2 regions of the Chitinophaga sp. 30R24 genome follow, and region 1 is predicted to be linked to the other one. Evidence: riboswitches for the same ligand, from Rfam matches in the RefSeq annotation. Region 1 holds a riboswitch; the other holds the start of a gene.
What was found. A riboswitch is a leader RNA that binds a small molecule or an ion and turns the genes downstream of it on or off. The one in region 1 is predicted to bind S-adenosylmethionine.
Positions count from the first base shown of each region.

Region 2: linked by a shared signal. The riboswitch ahead of ACDQ55_RS19215 (trans-sulfuration enzyme family protein) and the one ahead of ACDQ55_RS13220 (trans-sulfuration enzyme family protein) in region 1 are both predicted to bind S-adenosylmethionine.

Region 1 is NZ_JBJGXX010000004.1:286,982-290,378, reverse strand. Features, by position in the region: gene ACDQ55_RS13230 (OsmC family protein) at 1-122, shown strand, start outside; gene ACDQ55_RS13225 (DUF2851 family protein) at 174-1,460, opposite strand; SAM riboswitch class I at 1,590-1,707, shown strand; gene ACDQ55_RS13220 (trans-sulfuration enzyme family protein) at 1,893-3,071, shown strand; gene ACDQ55_RS13215 (homoserine dehydrogenase) at 3,123-3,397, shown strand, end outside.
Region 2 is NZ_JBJGXX010000013.1:75,311-78,707, forward strand. Features, by position in the region: gene ACDQ55_RS19205 (YdcF family protein) at 1-962, shown strand, start outside; gene ACDQ55_RS19210 (NAD-dependent epimerase/dehydratase family protein) at 1,016-1,960, shown strand; SAM riboswitch class I at 2,036-2,149, shown strand; gene ACDQ55_RS19215 (trans-sulfuration enzyme family protein) at 2,301-3,397, shown strand, end outside.

The sequences.
Region 1 (3,397 bases):
TCCCCGCCGGCCATAACCTGGGCGAAAAAGAAAGAACTATTCTGGAAAGGGCGGCGCTTACCTGTCCGGTAGCACATAGCCTGCACCCAGACATAGCACAGGATGTAACATTTAACTGGTAGTACAGCGAGCGGCTGGCTACCAGCAGTTAGCTGCTATTTAGCGGCTATCACCTATAAACTAGTAGCTAATAGCTTAGTGCCAATTGCACAATACAGGCATCTCTTCTCATCACAGTAGTGTTGTTTTAATTGCAACAATGCCTGTGATTCCATTGCATTTTCCTGCTCCACGCCCAATTGCGTCCAGCTATTGGTGATCCGGTTCTTTTCCGGAGGCAGTTGCTGCAGGAAGTGCAGCGCTTTTTCCTGGTAATATTTAAGATTTTTCTGCTGGCCATACAAAAATAGTAACGGCAATACCGTGTTGATCAGGATACTGTGCACCGCCTGTTTGCCCGGACGCTGGGTAGCTGCTACCTCTTGCCCAAAACGGTAATGGGTATGCCAATATACCGATGGTTGCACGAAAAATAATCGCTCCAGCTCTGCTATACTGCCTGCTTCCAGTAAGCGGGAAAACAAATGGGCTGTGTTTGCCTGCAAAGCGGCAAATACGGCAATCCGGATGGTAGGAAAAGCGGCAGGGCGCATACGCAGCCAATTCCAGTAATGTGGCGGCAGGGGGCTAAGCCGGTACTTATGCCGCAGGTAAGCAAATATTTCCTGGAGTTGCAGCGCATAAGCATCGGCAGGTAATCCGTTAAGCATACCTGCCTGCCCAAATAACAGCGCCTCCAATTGTAAGGGTTGCTGACGGTGGCGCAGCAACAAAGTATAGGAAAGCGATTGCGCCAGTTGTAAAAATGGCAGCGCATTTACCGGTGTGCCTAAGCTTTGGGCCACGGCCCAATAACATACTTCTTCCCAATTATACTGGTTACCTTGCAACCAGGCGCGGAAACCACCAATCTTGCGTTCCCAGCGTTCTGCCAGCAACCGTTCTTTCCAGCTAAGCCAGGTAAGCGACGGCACCCGGGCAGCATGCGCCTCACAGGCTACAAAGGGCGCATGCTGCCGTAATTGCTCGTACCGTTGCAATAACAATTTAGGAATATGGTGCTGCAGTTCCAGACAGGGCGCCCCATTAATACGGGCGGCGGGCATATCCTGTACAAATACTACGTGCAGGATAATACGATCGTACTGCCGGTTGTGTTGGTGCCCATGCCGGTACCAATCGGATGTTTTCAGATGCAATTCCACCTGCCCTATCCACAAAGTACCGCCTATCCTGATCCGGGCAGCCGTAAAATCCGGGCCGCTACAATAATTCTGTACACCGGGATATAAGATCTGTACAGATTCTCCTGAAGTAGTAAAAAGATGATCCTGCTGAAATAAACGGCAGGCCCAAATATGCTGGAATAGCTCTTCTGAGAGCAACGGGTTAACAAACATAAAGGCATGGTTGGGTATTGAAATAATATCTATCAAATATAATAAAACCCCTGCTGAAAAAAATAAAATACAACTTCAATTTGGAAATCTGATAAAAGTGATATTAACTTTGCGCCAGTTCTTACACATCACTTATCCAGAAAGGCGGAGGGACTTGGCCCTGCGATGCCTTAGCAACCTTTCCTGATTCATGATCAGGAAAAAGGTGCTAATTCCTGCCCCGGTGCAAATCGGGGAAAGATAAGTTGGCAGAGATTATTCTTCACTGATATATATATCTTTCTAAAAGAGCTCTTCCAACAATCGGAAGAGCTTTTTTTATGCCCCTTCCCCACCTCCTTTTATGGATTTGAGTTGTTTAAGTTGATCTTTAATGATAAAGTTGTAGCAGAAATTTGCGCGCATTGCATATCATTAAAAATAATTTATAACATGAAAACAGCCACACAACTGATTCATAGCATCCCGGTAGACGAACTGACAGGCGCCATTTCTGTGCCTATCTATCAAACCTCCACCTTTGTGCAGGAATCACCTGGTATTAATAAAGGCTTTGAGTTTTCGAGGGCCAACAACCCTACCAGGAAAGTACTGGAAGACCTGATCTGCAGCCTGGAAGAAGGGTTTGCCGGTTTTGCCTTCGCCAGTGGTATGTCTGCTATAGATGCAGTATTGAAGCTGTTAAAAACCGGCGATGAGATTATGGCCGTGGAAGATACCTATGGTGGCATCTTCCAGATCTTTAACCACATGTTTGAACGTTTTGGCATCAAGGTAAATTTTGTGGATACCAGCAATCTTGATAAAGTATTGGCGGCCATTACGCCCAATACCCGCGTGATCTGGCTGGAATCTCCCACCAATCCTACCTTACGCGTATCGGATATTAAGTCGATCAGCAAAATTGCCAAACAACATAATATCCTGCTGGTGGCAGACAACACTTTGTGCACGCCATTGATGCAGCAACCACTTACCCTGGGCGCCGACATCGTTATCCACAGCGCCTCCAAATACCTCTCCGGCCATTGCGACGTGATAGCCGGTTTGGTAGTGGTGAACTCTAAAACATTGGCCGACCAAATACGGTATAACCAAAACATCTCCGGTAGTATCCTCAGTCCGTTTGAGGCCTGGCTCACGATCCGGGGCATAGAAACACTTTGCCTGCGGCTGGAAAAACAATGCAGCAATGCCAGCGCCATCGCTAACTGGCTGGCTGCCCACCCCGCCATCGACAAAGTATATTATCCCGGCCTGGCAACCCATAAAAATCATCACATCGCCCGTAAACAACAGAAAAATTACGGCGCGCTGGTCAGCTTTTCCCTGAAAAGCGACAATATCAAAAACGCGATCCGCATCGTTAATGCCACCAAACTATTTAAACTGGCAGAAAGCTTTGGCGGCGTTAAAAGCATGTTAGCCCATCCGGCTACCATGACACATCGCAATATCCCGGAAGAATTCCGGCGCAAAACAGGTTTGCAGGACTCCTGCATACGTTTATCCATCGGCATTGAAGATGTCGAAGACCTGATCAACGACCTGAAACAAGCGCTAGACAAGCTGAATCTTCCGGCTGGCAAGCAAATCACTGTTTTACAATAGGCTTTTGCCCGGAAGGCTGACAGCCAACGGTTAAAAGCTCAAAAAAGAAGTATGGAAAATAAGATCATCAATTTAGGCATTTTCGGATTTGGCGTCGTAGGTCAGGGACTCTATGAAGTTTTGAACAGAACCAAAGGTATTAATGCACGCATCAAAAAAATCTGTATTAAAGATCCTAATAAATCAAGACCTATAGACAGTAGCTATTTTACTACCGACAAAAATGAGATCCTCGAAGATCCTACCATCGACGTTGTAGTAGAACTGATCAACGACACAGAAGCTGCCTTTGAAATTGTAAGCACTGCCCTCCGCAACGGAAAAGC
Region 2 (3,397 bases), on a different contig from region 1:
AGTTTTCAGCAGGTACGATCAGCCAGGCAAGTAAGGCATTGCTTCGTATTAAACAGCATTATCCGGCGCCTGTAGGCAGGTTGTTACAGGAGATGCGTAACAGTGGCTTGTTTCAGTTGTATACTGCAAAGCAAGATGATAGTTTGCTGGTGCATGCCTGGATAGACGCTGCAAATGGCGTTAACTATATCATTAACGCCTATACGACCGGAACCGGTATGCGCTATCCTACTATAGATGCAGCTATCTATGATGTAAACAGTGTTGCTTACAATGAAATGGTGCAACATCTGTTTGGGAAATTGCCCCGTAACGGGCTTTTCTTTCAACCGTCGTTGTCGCTGGCTTTGGGGCTGTTGGAGCTGAACCACCGCGATGAGGCGGCCCGTTATGAGCCGTTGCCGGCTCCCAATGCAGCCCCGTATAAGAAAGTAAAAGGCACCGATTGGGAGAGATACCCTTATTCCACTCTACTGATCCTGGGTTCCAGCCCTGTTAGTACTGAGTCGTTGAGCGAAGTAGGTAAGGGCAGGTGCGATACTGGTGCTGCACTGTATCGTAAAGGTCTGGTCCCTTTTATTATTGTTTCCGGCGGCCATGTGCGGCCGGTAGGTACGCAGTTTTCGGAGGCGGTGGAAATGAAGAAATATCTGGTGAATGTATTGAAAATACCTGCGGCTGCTGTTATGGTAGATCCTTATGCCCGTCATACTACCACCAATGTACGCAATGCTGTGCGCATTGCCTGGAGGAGCGGTATACCGGTTACCAAAAGAATGCTGTGCGTATCGGACCCTATGCACTTGATGTATGTGCTAAGCCCTTTGTTTAAACAGCGGTGTATAGCCGAACTGGGGTATGTGCCTGCGGCAGACATTAAACAAACGCAACCCTCTTTTATTTCATTCTTGCCCGACGCCTGCTCTTTGCAGGCCGATGCGCGTGATCCGCTTGATCCTTGATATACAATATCCGTGGCATTTATCCGTCTATTTAAAAACATACCTACAAATATATGGCAGATGTAACTATCCAGCCCCTATACACTATCCTTGGCGCCGGTGGTGTAATTGCGGAAGAATTAACGAATCAACTGGTGGAGCACCAGCAACGGGTAAGGCTGGTAAGCCGTTCACCTAAATCTGTGGCAGGTATTACAGACCTGGTAGCAGCAGATATTACCGATTACGAACAAACCAGGAACGCCGTAAAAGGCAGCGCCGTGGTATTTCTGACCGCTGGTCTCCAGTATAATATAAAAATCTGGTCGGTTGCATGGCCCAGGATTATGACCAATGTGATCAATGCATGCAAGGAGGCTAATGCCCGGCTTGTTTTTTTTGATAACGTATATGCCTATGGGTTAGTAGACGGGCCTATGAAGGAAGATACGCCTTACCGCCCTTCCAGTAAAAAAGGAGCCATACGCGCTGCTATTGCTACCCAACTGATGGATGAAGTAAAGGCAGGCAATATTACTGCTACGATTGCGCGTGCCGCAGATTTTTACGGACCAGGCGCCGATAAAACCGGCTTCCTCAACCTGCTGATCATCGATAAATTTAAAAAGAACGGTTCCGCTATGTGGTTAGGAAGAGATGATAAAACCCATAGCTATACTTTTACACGCGATGCTGGCAAGGCCCTGTATCTGCTCTCACAGGATGAATCTTCCTGGAACCAGGTGTGGCATTTGCCTACAGCCAATCCCGCACCCGATGGTAAGGGATATATGCAACTGATTGCTGGCCAGATGGGTGTAAAGCCCAGGTATATGAAGCTCAATGCCTTTATGCTGGGACTTGTAGGATTGTTCGACACTACGATCAAAGAGCTGAAAGAAATGCTCTACCAAAGCAACTATCCTTATATTTTCGATGCTACAAAGTTCGAACAGCATTTTAAGGTAAAACCCACTTCCTATGAAGAAGGTATCCGCCTTACACTGGACAAAAAATAGTAGTCTACTAAATTTATAGGAAAATAAATTTGGGAATTATTATTTCTGCTTTATCTTTGCAGTAGTTCTTTAAATAGCTTATCAAGAAAGGAGGAGGGACATGGCCCGACGATACCTTAGCAACCATCCCTGCGCAAGTAGGGAAAGGTGCTGCATCCATCCGGTTTAATAAACCAGGAAAGATAAGTCAGATTTCAGGTTTTAATACATTTATTGTAAATATATGCTAAAACTCATCTGGCTCCCAGGTGAGTTTTTTTATGCTCCCCCCTCTGCTGTGATAGGCTACTAGCGAACGCTGTTTAATCAAATTTTCATCAAACTAAATCAAACAAAAAAGATGAGCACTATCACAGAACTGATTCATGCTATTCCCGTAGATCCGCACACAGGCGCTATTGCTGTTCCTATTTACCAGACCTCCACTTTTGTGCAGGAAGCACCTGGTGTTAACAAAGGTTATGATTATACGCGGTCTAATAACCCCACCCGCGAAATCGCAGAAAAGATTATTGCGAAGTTGGAAGGCGGCGCTGCGGCTTCGGCTTTTTCCAGTGGTCTGGCAGCTATCGATGCGGTGATCAAATTACTGAAATCGGGTGACGAAATTGTGGCGGTAGATGATATCTACGGCGGCGCTTTCCGTTTATTTCATAAAGTATATGAGAAGTTCGGTATTAAAGTGAGCTATGTAGATACGTCTGATACAGCTGCTGTATTTAATGCAATTACACCCGCTACCCGCCTGATATGGCTGGAAACGCCCACCAATCCAACCCTGAAAATATCGGATATTGAAGCGATTGGCCGCATTGCGAAAGCACACAACTGCTTGTTCTGTGTAGACAATACCTTTGCTTCCCCCATCTTACAAAAACCGCTGGAATTGGGAGCAGACCTGGTGGTGCACAGCGCCACCAAATACCTGGGGGGCCATAGCGACTTGATTGCCGGCGTGGTGATTGCTAAAACCATTGAGCTAGGAGAAGAAATTAAGTTCTATCAGAATGCCTGTGGGGCTATTTTGTCGCCGTTCGATAGTTTTCTGCTGATACGGGGTATAGAAACGCTGCCCCTGCGTATTAAACAACATGAGTTCAATGCACAGGCCCTGGCAGAATACCTGGAAAAGCATCCGGCGGTAGCAAAGGTATTTTACCCGGGATTGCCTTCGCATCCGGGTCATGAGTTGGCGAAAAAGCAAAGTAAAGGTTTTGGCGGCATTATTTCGTTTACGCTAAAAGATGATCGTGTGGAAGCGGCTACTGCATTTGTTACTGGCACGCATTATTTTAAACTGGCCGAAAGCCTGGGTGGTATTAAAAGCTTATTATGTCATCCTGCCGGAATGACCCATAAGTCTATTCCTGCCGAAAAGAGGAAGGCTGCCGGTGTGAGCGATAGTTTGATCCGGTTGTCGGTAGGATTGGAGGAAAC